2 regions of the Enterobacter adelaidei genome follow, and region 2 is predicted to be linked to the other one. Evidence: predicted binding sites of a transcription regulator. Region 2 holds the regulator's gene; the other holds the start of a gene.
What was found. Region 2 encodes PurR, which represses purine synthesis genes. Its sites were predicted from a motif close to CANGCAAACGTTTGCNTG; they were not measured.
Positions count from the first base shown of each region.

Region 1: the regulator PurR is predicted to act here: its motif matches at 2,501-2,518, upstream of carA (glutamine-hydrolyzing carbamoyl-phosphate synthase small subunit).

Region 1 is NZ_CP154353.1:667,248-673,344, forward strand. It holds gene AAHF05_RS03335 (class I mannose-6-phosphate isomerase) at 1-131, opposite strand, end outside; gene AAHF05_RS03340 (LacI family DNA-binding transcriptional regulator) at 320-1,327, shown strand; gene dapB (4-hydroxy-tetrahydrodipicolinate reductase) at 1,461-2,282, shown strand; gene carA (glutamine-hydrolyzing carbamoyl-phosphate synthase small subunit) at 2,737-3,885, shown strand; gene carB (carbamoyl-phosphate synthase large subunit) at 3,904-6,097, shown strand, end outside.
Region 2 is NZ_CP154353.1:1,946,857-1,952,953, forward strand. It holds gene cfa (cyclopropane fatty acyl phospholipid synthase) at 1-921, opposite strand, end outside; gene punC (purine nucleoside transporter PunC) at 1,219-2,418, opposite strand; gene punR (DNA-binding transcriptional activator PunR) at 2,533-3,444, shown strand; gene purR (HTH-type transcriptional repressor PurR) at 3,462-4,487, opposite strand; gene AAHF05_RS09575 (YnhF family membrane protein) at 4,785-4,874, shown strand; gene AAHF05_RS09580 (MFS transporter) at 5,038-6,097, shown strand, end outside.

The DNA.
Region 1 (6,097 bases), 1.3 Mb from region 2:
ATCACCAGTACGGTGCGGCTGCACTGTCGGGTTTTTGCATCAAGGCTGCTGATAATCGCCTCCCAACCTTGCCAGGCGCTGTCGTCATAACCCTGAATCATCACCGTGGGGAATTTGTCGTAAGTTGTCATCTTATCCTCCGTAATCGTTATTTAAGGTTATTCGATTAACCGCATTTGAGAAGAGTGGTTAACGCGATTAACCCGCCATAAATACGAATGGGATCCTGATTGATAGCCGTAATGTGAAGAGACTCACAGGGAAAAATGCAAAAAAAAAGGTTATTCGATTAATCTGTAGTGAAGACTAAGGAGACAACATGACAGGAATCACGCTGGCAGATGTTGCGAAGTACGCAGGGGTATCTACGGCAACGGTATCAATGGTGCTGTGCAATAAAGGGCGCATTTCGCAAAGCACACGCGAAAGGGTACTGAAGGCGCTGGATGAATCGGGCTATGTCTATAACCAGACGGCGGCAAACCTGCGAAACCGCAGCAGTAATCAGGTGGGGCTGCTGTTGCATGACATCACCAACCCTTTCTACGGCGAGATGACCGCCGGCTTAAGCCATGAGATGGAGCGCCATGAGCTGATGCTGTTTCTGGCAAATAGCGAAGAATCCGCCGAGCGACAGCAAAAGTTTGTTGATTCGCTGATGCGTAACAACGTGGGTGGCATGGTGCTCTGTGCCGCCCGCGAAACGCCCCAATCATTTTTTGATAGCCTGAAGCGACGCAATATTCCGGCGATTATGGTTGTACGACCGCTTAGCGATCCGGGGTTCGATTTTGTTGGAACAGATAACTTTCTTGGCACCCAAATGGCGACCGAACATCTTTTAAAAATGGGACACCGGCGGATCGCATTTATCGGCGGTAGCCAGAATTCGGGGTCACGGGCGCAGCGTATTGGCGGATTTACCAGTAAACTTCTGGAATACGGTATTACGCCGAATCCGGCCTGGATTGTGACTTCACAGGCCAGCCAAAGCGATGGTGCACGGGTGGCAGAGAGTTTGCTGACCGATAATCCGGAAATCACCGCCGCGATTTGTTATCAGGATATTGTGGCCCTCGGGGTTATGCAGTGTTTACGCAAATTGAACCGGGAACCCGGACGTGATTTTGCCCTGGTGGGATTCGATGACATCACCGAAGCGGCGCTGGTTCAGCCTGCACTCACGACGGTATCTGTCGCCGCGAAAGAGATTGGGCGCAAGGCAGGAGAGTTGCTGTATAGCCGCATGCAAGGAAATGATGAACCGGCAAAACGGATTATCCTTCCCCCCGCCCTCGTGGTGCGGGAATCCTGCGGTTTTCGCTGATCGTTATGCTTTTTACTGATATTTCTTCCTGTTTATCATTAAATTCTAATTATTGGTGTTTTCAGTTGGCAGCACAGAGCAAGGCTGGTTAATCTGAAAACGGTTTACATCATTTTAACGTAAGAGAATAACTATGCATGATGCACAGATCCGTGTCGCGATTGCGGGCGCGGGTGGACGTATGGGCCGTCAGCTGATTCAGGCGGCGCTACAGATGGATGGTGTGGCGCTGGGTGCGGCCCTGGAGCGTGAAGGTTCCTCACTTCTTGGTGCCGACGCAGGTGAACTGGCGGGGGCGGGAAAGACGGGCGTTACCGTCCAGAGCAGCCTTGACGCGGTTAAAAATGACTTCGATGTGTTCATCGACTTTACCCGCCCGGAAGGGACGCTGACGCATCTGGCGTTTTGCCGCCAGTACGGCAAGGGAATGGTCATCGGTACTACCGGTTTTGACGACGCAGGTAAGCAGGCCATTCAGGACGCATCAAAAGAAATTGCGATTGTCTTTGCTGCGAACTTTAGCGTGGGCGTAAACGTCATGCTCAAGCTGCTGGAGAAAGCGGCGAAGGTGATGGGCAACTATACCGACATTGAGATTGTTGAAGCGCACCACCGTTACAAAGTTGATGCGCCATCAGGTACGGCGCTGGCAATGGGTGAAGCGATTGCTCATGCACTTGATAAAGATTTAAAAGACTGCGCGGTCTATACCCGCGAAGGTTACACCGGCGAACGCGTGCCGGGAACCATTGGCTTCGCAACCGTGCGAGCGGGTGACATCGTCGGCGAACATACCGCGATGTTCGCCGATATTGGCGAGCGTGTTGAAATTACGCATAAAGCCTCCAGCCGTATGACCTTTGCAAACGGTGCCGTACGATCTGCTTTGTGGTTAAAAGGCAAAAGAAATGGTCTTTTTGATATGCGGGATGTGCTTGATCTCAACAATTTGTAGAGCTTATTACCCATCGTGATGTGGTTATTGCAGTCGTAATTACTTGATTGCATAGGGCAATAATTTATTGCCCTTTTATTTTACCTGTTTCATTGTCTATTCTCTATTTTTCATCCAAAAACACGCTTTTAAATCTCTTTTTTCGTTGCTGAAATGTAAATTTTGACCATCTGGTCTACTTTTTATAGTTCTCACCCCAGATTTCTCATTAAACTTGCCGCGCAAGCGTTTTCTGCGGTGATTTACCTGATCTTTTTGTCGGTTAAGCCGCCTTTGGGTCTCCAGGCTTGCAAAAGAACAAACAAAATCTCCGTTTTAAGTTGACTTTTACCTACCAAATCTCCAGAATGCCGCCGTTTGCCAAAAATCCGCTGGCAACACATTTGCATTGATCCATGACATGGTTATGAATTAATATGCAAATAAAGTGAGTGAATATTCTCTGGAGGGTGTTTTGATTAAGTCAGCGCTATTGGTTCTGGAAGACGGAACCCAGTTTATCGGTCGGGCCATAGGGGCAACAGGTTCGGCGGTTGGGGAAGTCGTTTTCAATACTTCAATGACCGGTTATCAAGAAATCCTCACTGATCCTTCCTATTCTCGCCAAATCGTTACTCTTACTTATCCTCATATCGGCAATGTCGGCACCAATGCGGCTGACGAAGAATCCTCTCAGGTACATGCGCAAGGTCTGGTCATTCGCGACCTGCCGCTGATTGCCAGCAACTTCCGCAATACCGAAGACCTCTCTTCTTACCTGAAACGCCATAACATCGTGGCGATTGCCGATATTGATACCCGTAAGTTAACGCGTCTGCTGCGCGAGAAGGGTGCACAGAACGGCTGTATCATCGCGGGTGATAACCTGGATGCTGCCCTGGCGCTGGAAAAAGCGAAAGCCTTCCCGGGCCTGAACGGTATGGACCTGGCGAAAGAAGTGACGACAGCCGAAGCCTACAGCTGGACGCAGGGGAGCTGGACGCTGGAAGGCGACCTGCCGGAAGCGAAACCAGAAAGCGAGCTGCCGTTCCACGTTGTTGCCTACGATTTCGGTGCCAAGCGCAATATCCTGCGCATGCTGGTTGACCGCGGCTGCCGCCTGACGGTGGTTCCGGCACAGACCTCTGCCGAAGACGTGCTGAAGATGAATCCGGACGGTATTTTCCTGTCCAACGGCCCGGGCGACCCGGCTCCGTGCGATTACGCTATCAACGCTATTAAATCCTTCCTGGAAACCGATATCCCGGTCTTCGGTATCTGTCTCGGCCATCAGCTGCTGGCGCTGGCGAGCGGTGCGAACACCGTTAAGATGAAATTCGGTCACCACGGTGGTAACCACCCGGTGAAAGATATCGACAACAACACGGTGATGATCACCGCGCAGAACCACGGTTTTGCTGTCGATGAAGCCTCAATGCCGGCTAACCTGCGCGTGACGCATAAATCACTGTTCGATGGCACCCTGCAGGGTATCCACCGTACCGACAAGCCAGCGTTCAGCTTCCAGGGTCACCCTGAAGCCAGCCCGGGCCCGCACGATGCCGCACCGCTGTTCGATCACTTCATCGAACTTATTGAGCAATACCGTAAGACCGCTAAATAATCAGGAGCTGAGAAGACAATGCCAAAACGTACAGACATAAAAAGCATCCTGATCCTTGGCGCTGGCCCGATTGTTATCGGCCAGGCCTGTGAATTTGACTACTCCGGCGCGCAGGCGTGTAAAGCCCTGCGCGAAGAGGGTTACCGCGTAATCCTGGTAAACTCTAACCCGGCAACCATCATGACCGACCCGGAAATGGCTGATGCAACCTACATCGAGCCAATTCACTGGGAAGTAGTGCGCAAAATCATCGAAAAAGAGCGCCCGGATGCGGTACTGCCAACGATGGGCGGCCAGACGGCGCTGAACTGTGCGCTGGAGCTGGAGCGTCAGGGCGTGCTTGCCGAATTCGGCGTAACCATGATTGGTGCGACCGCCGACGCGATTGATAAAGCAGAAGACCGTCGTCGCTTCGACGTGGCGATGAAAAAAATCGGCCTCGACACCGCGCGTTCCGGTATTGCACACAACATGGAAGAAGCGCTGGCCGTCGCGGCTGACGTGGGTTATCCATGTATCATCCGTCCTTCCTTCACCATGGGCGGCACCGGTGGCGGTATCGCTTACAACCGCGAAGAGTTCGAAGAGATTTGCGAACGCGGTCTGGATCTCTCCCCAACCAAAGAGCTGCTGATTGATGAATCGCTGATTGGCTGGAAAGAGTACGAGATGGAAGTGGTGCGTGATAAAAACGACAACTGCATCATCGTCTGTTCCATCGAAAACTTCGATGCGATGGGGATCCACACCGGTGACTCCATCACCGTGGCACCTGCCCAGACCCTGACCGACAAAGAGTATCAAATCATGCGTAACGCCTCGATGGCGGTACTGCGTGAAATCGGCGTGGAAACCGGCGGTTCTAACGTACAGTTCTCGGTGAACCCGAAAACCGGACGCCTGATTGTTATCGAAATGAACCCGCGTGTATCCCGTTCCTCGGCGCTGGCCTCTAAAGCCACCGGCTTCCCGATTGCCAAAGTAGCAGCAAAACTGGCGGTGGGTTACACCCTCGACGAGCTGATGAACGACATCACCGGCGGCCGCACCCCTGCGTCTTTCGAACCGTCTATCGACTACGTTGTGACGAAAATTCCTCGCTTCAACTTCGAGAAATTCGCCGGCGCAAACGACCGTCTGACCACTCAGATGAAATCGGTCGGCGAAGTGATGGCAATTGGCCGCACCCAGCAGGAATCCCTGCAGAAAGCGCTGCGTGGCCTGGAAGTGGGCGCGACCGGCTTTGACCCGAAAGTGAGCCTGGACGACCCGGAAGCGCTGACAAAAATTCGCCGCGAGCTGAAAGACGCGGGCGCAGAGCGTATCTGGTATATCGCCGATGCCTTCCGCGCAGGCCTGTCTGTGGACGGCGTCTTCAACCTGACCAACATCGACCGCTGGTTCCTGGTGCAGATTGAAGAGCTGGTGCGTCTGGAAGAGAAAGTGGCGGATCTGGGCATCAACGGTCTGGACGCTGACTTCCTGCGCGTGCTGAAGCGTAAAGGCTTCGCCGATGCGCGTCTGGCTAAGCTGGCAGGCGTGCGCGAAGCGGAAATCCGCAAGCTGCGTGACCAGTTCAACCTGCACCCGGTTTACAAGCGTGTCGACACCTGTGCGGCAGAATTCTCTACCGATACCGCGTACATGTACTCCACGTATGAAGATGAGTGCGAAGCGAACCCGTCAGTCGACCGCGACAAAATTATGGTGCTGGGCGGTGGCCCAAACCGTATCGGCCAGGGCATCGAGTTCGATTACTGCTGCGTTCACGCCTCTCTGGCGCTGCGTGAAGACGGTTACGAAACCATCATGGTTAACTGTAACCCGGAAACCGTATCGACTGACTACGACACCTCTGACCGTCTGTACTTTGAGCCGGTAACACTGGAAGACGTGCTGGAAATCGTGCGTATCGAGAAGCCAAAAGGCGTTATCGTGCAGTACGGCGGCCAGACCCCGCTGAAACTGGCGCGCGCGCTGGAAGCGGCTGGCGTACCGGTTATCGGTACCAGCCCGGATGCGATTGACCGTGCAGAAGACCGTGAGCGTTTCCAGCAGGCGGTTGACCGTCTGAAACTGAAACAGCCGGCAAACGCCACCGTAACTGCGATTGAACAGGCCGTTGAGAAGGCGAAAGAGATTGGCTACCCACTGGTGGTGCGTCCTTCTTACGTACTGGGCGGCCGCGCGATGGAAATCGTTTATGACGAAG
Region 2 (6,097 bases):
CATCACGAAATGGGGTTCACTGGCGTTGGCAATCTGGCGAACGGACGGTAAACAGCCATTCGGAAAGATGTATTTGTTGATCCACGGGTCAACGTTGTTATCGGTTCGCTTAGAGCCGATGGTATGCAGCAGGAAGATGCCGTCCGGTTTCAAATTACGATCCACCACGTCAAAATAGGTGTTGTAGTTCTTCGGTCCCACGTGCTCGAACATGCCCACCGAAACGATACGGTCAAACTGTTCGTTAAGATCGCGGTAATCCTGTAGCCGGATATCCACATCGAGACCCTGGCAGCGTTCCCGCGCCATCTTTTGCTGTTCAGCTGAAATAGTGACACCCACCACGCTGACGCCGTAGTGCTTCGCCATAAACCAGGCCAGCCCACCCCAGCCGCAGCCGATATCCAGCACGCGCATTCCGGGTTCTAACTTCAGTTTCTCGCTAATCAGATGCAGCTTAGCCTGTTGAGCCTCTTCCAGCGTCGAAGCCTCTTTCCAGTAAGCGCAGGAATATTGCATGAAGGGGTCAAGCATACGGTTGAACAGGTCGTTGCCGAGATCGTAATGCTCTTTGCCGACGATCCACGCGCGTTTTTTACTTTGCAGATTAAACAGCCGGGCAGAGGCGACGCGCAGTGTGTCTTTCAGATTGCGGGGGAGTTGATTTTCCAGACCGGCACGCAACACGCTGGAGAAGAAGATATCCAGCCGTTCGCACTCCCACCAGCCGTCCATATAGCTTTCCCCCAGGCCTAACGAACCCTCCCGCAACACGCGCTTAAAAAAGTCGGGATGTTTAACCTGGGGATCGGCTGGCGACGATCCATTGATAGTGATGCCTGCTCGACCTAACAGTTCACTGACGATCCGGGACCAGTTATCGTCCGGAACGCTGACTTCTTCTATACACGATGAACTCATAGCTTCTCCATCACCCTGTGTGATCAGAACCTTCAAACAGCGTAGACGCTTTTTTTGGTTTGTGAGAAATCTCACGGTAAATACCGCGAGGCTAATATCCGACGTAGAACAGAGGAAGGGAGATAACCCTTGCCGAAATGCCTTCCATGGTAAAACGGGAGCACTCCGGCTCCCGTTAACACTTAATATTTATCGTATTTAATCGAACCAAATTTAGTATAGGCCGCAAAATTTGGTGATTCAATAAAAAATTCTTAGCAACCTAATCACTGGGAGTTAACATAATTTCCGGCGCGATTACGCATGCGATGTTTCAACCGGCGTGCTGTTATTCAGCTCACGCTGTGCGGAAGCCTGCATACGGTAGCCCACAAAGGCCAGCACAACGGTCACCAGCATCACGGTAGTGGTGGTCAGGAGCGGTGTGGCAATCAGCGCAGAGACCACCAGGCTTGCCAGGAAGCACAGACCCAACTGCAGGGTGTTCTGCAGCGCAGCCGCGCGACCCGTCGCCTGCGGGAACGGACGTAATGCCTGCGCCACAACGATAGGGTAGATTGCCCCGTTAGCGACGGCCATCACGCAGAATGGCATTAAAATTTCTACCAGACCGGTGCCAGGGATAAAACCAACGGCCCATGTCCCGATAACGCTCAATGCATACAGCACCAGCAGCCACGGCAGCATCTGCTGACCTTCCCATTTCTGCAGCGCCGCACGACAGCCGTACCCACCCACCAGGAATGCGATGGTTTGCGGGACATAGCTCAGGCCGATCGCCGCTGGGCTGTACCCCATATCGTGCAGAATAAATGGCGAACCGGTCAGCCACGCGAAGAAGCTCGCCGAGCAGGCGGCATAAATCAGGACATTACCGCGATACGCTTTGGCACTCAGCAAAGAGGTAAAGGTAATGGGCTTCGCATCCGCATGTGCCTCTTTTTTATGCGCTGGTTTGAGCGCGAATGCCGGCAGCATAAGTACCAGTGTGATGGCAAACAACGTGGCAAAGATAGCCTGCCACTCGAAATGCACCAGGATCCAGCTGCCCAGCAGCGGGGCGAGGGCAGGTGAAAGCCCTACCAGCGGCATAATGGTGGCGAAAATCCGGTTGGTGCGGTTGGCTGGGTAGTAGTCGGTAACAAGGGCCTGCCAGGTCACCGCTGCTGCACAGACGCCGACGGCCTGCACAAAGCGCAGCACCAGCAGCCAGGTCGCATCGCGTACCCATAACATACCCAGACAGCCGACGGCAAAAATGCCAAGTCCCAGCAACAGTACTGGTTTACGGCCAAAACGATCTGATAGCGGCCCCCAAAGTAGCTGCGCGAAGGCGAAACCGGCGAGGAACAAACTCAGGCTGGCGCTGATGGCCGCTGCAGGGGTTTGCAAATCTTCCTGCATGGCGGCGAAAGCCGGCAGGTACATATCAGTGGCCAAAAAGCCCAGCACGCTTAAGCCGCCGAGCCAGACTAAAAAACCTTTCCTGGGTTGCATTGTTTTATTCTCCTGAGGAGGCAGGTATACATTGGCGCTGAGTGTAGGGAGTGCAAAGCCGCTTGTGAAACGCTAATATTTGGCGTGTGCATTCAAATTTTTTGCAGGCAGAAAATGTGGTCAGATTATTCTCTTGAAGTGGTCGATGCTGTCGCGCGTAACGGCAGTTTCAGTGGAGCGGCGCAGGAGTTACACCGCGTGCCTTCAGCTATCAGCTATACAGTACGTCAGCTGGAGGAGTGGCTGGCGGTTCCGCTGTTTGAACGGCGACATCGTGATGTGGAATTAACGCCCGCCGGCGCGTGGTTTTTGAAAGAAGGACGTTCTGTCATCAAAAAAATGCAGATCACCCGCGAACAGTGTCAGCAGATCGCTAACGGCTGGCGGGGGCATCTTTCCATCGCGGTGGATAATATCGTCAAACCCGAGCGTACCCGGCAAATGATTGTCGACTTCTATCGTCATTTTTCTGACGTCGAATTGCGGGTGTCGCAGGAAGTGTTTAACGGCGTCTGGGATGCGCTGGCGGACGGCAGGGCAGAGATGGCGATCGGGGCCACGCAGGCGATTCCGGTTGGGGGACGTTATGCGTTTCGCGATATGGGGATGCTGAGCTGGAAATGCGTGGTGGCAAGCGATCATCCGCTGGCGGCTCTGGAAGGCCCCTTGAGCGACGATACGCTACGCAACTGGCCGTCTCTGGTACTGGAGGATACGTCCCGTTCATTACCCAAGCGTATCACCTGGCTTCTGGACAACCAGCGGCGGGTGGTTGCACCCGACTGGGAATCGTCGGCGACGTGCCTCAGTGCTGGCTTGTGCGTTGCGATGGTGCCCGTTCATTTTGCGCGGCCGCGAATTGACACCGGAGAGTGGGTTGAACTGACACTGGAGAACCCGTTCCCGGATGCGGCCTGCTGCCTCACCTGGCAACAAAATGATGTCTCGCCAGCGATGGCCTGGCTGCTGGATTATCTGGGAGACAGCGAAACGCTAAACCGGGAATGGTTACGGGAGCCAGCTTAACTGGCCCCGTGAAGAGATTACCGGCGGTAGTCGCGGAACGGACCATCCGCAACGGAGCGGCGTTCAATAAGACGCGGGTGAACTTCAATGGACTGCGACTCTTCACGTTTGTTGACGATCCTGTCCATCAGCATATTGAAGGCGGTTTCACCCAGTGAGTCTTTCGGCTGGTGAATGGTCGTTAAGGCCGGCGTAAAGAAGCGCGCGTTACGCACGTTGTCATACCCGATCACAGAAATATCCTGCGGTACACGCAGACCCAGCTCATCGGCAGCACAGAGGGCACCCATTGCCATGATGTCGCCCCCGCAGAAAACGGCGGTCGGACGATGCTGCTGGGAGACGATCTGCTGCATCGCGCGGTAGCCCGACTCCGGTTCGAAGTCGCCCTGCACGATCCAGTTTTCCGGCACGGTGATCAGCGCTTCTTCCATCGCTTTCATAAACCCAGCCAGACGACCTGCACCGGTATTGCGCTCCAGTGGACCCGGGATCACGCCGATCTCGCGGTGACCGCGTTCTATCAGATAACGACCCGCCATATAACCGCCTTCAAAGGCGTTATCGATAACGGAATCGGTGAAGTCCGCGCGGGCTTCACCCCAGTCCATCACCACCATTGGGATATGGCGATACTCTTCCAGCATCGACAACACAGATTCCGGGTACTCGGAACACATCACCAGCAGGCCATCCACGCGCTTTTGCGCCATCATCGACAGGTAGGCGCGCTGTTTTTCAATGCTGTTCCACGCGTTGCCCAGAATCAGGGTATAGCCTTTTTGAAAACAGTTTTTCTCAACCGCTTCAATGATCTCGGCAAAATAGGCCGCTTCACTGCTGGTCGCCAGCAAACCAATAGACTTGGTGTGATTAACCTTGAGGCTACGCGCAACCGCACTTGGCGAATAGTGCAGCTCTTTGATCGCTGCCCAGACGGCGTTGCGCGTCTCTTCCGCCACAAAGCGGGTTTTGTTAATTACATGTGATACGGTTGTAGTGGAAACGTTTGCGCGTTTTGCTACATCTTTAATTGTTGCCATTAAATGTCACTCCAGACCATATCCTAAACTCCTGAAAAACTTGAAGGTAAACGTTTGCCTTCTCTCACCCTTATCACGCAATTTTGAATTGCGACACGCCGGGAAAACGACACAGGACGTCAGGAGGGGGTCAATGGCCGGTACGCTAATAAATTTAGCGTGGAATTTTGTCCTATCTTGATGAAAAGGGGAAGAGGTAAAGTGGTTATCCGTTTAAATCCAGGAAGATTTTTGACGTAAATTGTGCAAAAATGAGCAAGCTCACTTTTCGTGGGGGGATTCAAAGGAGAAAAATTGATGAGTTCCGATCTGAAGTTTTCGCTGTTCACCACCGTTATTGTGCTGGCTTTGATTGTCGCAGCGGGTCTGACGGCCGCACTGCACTGATTTACGTGGAGGGAGAGCTTTCTCCCTCCCGATTCCCCGGATTGTTACTTCTCTGGCAAAAATCTTTTGCCGTTTTGTTAACTTCTCATTTTTTGTGATTGATGTCATGCTTTCCGCTTCTTTGTTCTGTGTCACCTCATGACACGGCATCCGGAGTTGACGTATGAAAATCAATTTTCCCCTGCTGGCCCTGGCGATTGGCGCTTTTGGGATTGGCACCACTGAATTCTCCCCGATGGGTTTACTGCCTGTTATTGCCAGAGGCGTGGATGTCTCGATCCCTGCCGCAGGGATGTTAATCAGCGCCTACGCTATCGGCGTGATGGTCGGGGCGCCGCTGATGACGCTTCTGCTTTCGCATCGCGCGCGCCGCAATGCGCTGATTTTCCTGATGGCGATTTTCACACTGGGCAACGTGCTTTCCGCCATTTCGCCGGACTACACCACATTGATGCTGTCACGCATTCTGACCAGCCTTAACCACGGCGCGTTCTTTGGGCTGGGGTCGGTTGTTGCCGCAAGCGTGGTGCCAAAACACAAGCAGGCGAGTGCCGTGGCAACCATGTTTATGGGACTAACGATTGCCAACATCGGCGGGGTGCCTGCGGCAACCTGGCTGGGTGAAGCGATCGGCTGGCGTATGTCTTTCCTGGCGACGGCCGGTCTCGGTGTGATCGCGATGGTGGCACTGTTCTTCTCCCTGCCGAAAGGCAGCGCGGGGGAACGTCCTGACGTGCGCAAAGAGTTGTCTGTGCTGGTACGCCCGCAGGTGCTCTCGGCATTGCTGACGACCGTGTTGGGGGCAGGGGCGATGTTTACCCTCTATACCTACATTTCTCCCGTGCTTCACGACATCACTCACGCGACACCGATCTTTATCACTGCGATGCTGGTGTTGATTGGCGTGGGCTTCTCGATTGGTAACTATCTGGGTGGGAAATTTGCCGACCGTTCCGTGAGCGGGACGTTGAAGGGCTTCTTAACCCTGCTGATTGTCATCATGATTGCTATTCCGTGGCTGGCACGTAATGAGTTCGGAGCAGCCATTGCGATGGTCGTCTGGGGAGCTGCCACCTTTGCTGTGGTTCCACCGCTGCAAATGCGCGTGATGCGGGTCGCCCATGAGGCGCCGGGTCTTTCGTCTTCAGTGAATATTGGCGCGTTCAATCTCGGTAATGCGCTCGGTGCAGCCGCCGGTGGCGCGGTTATTTCCGGGGGGCTGG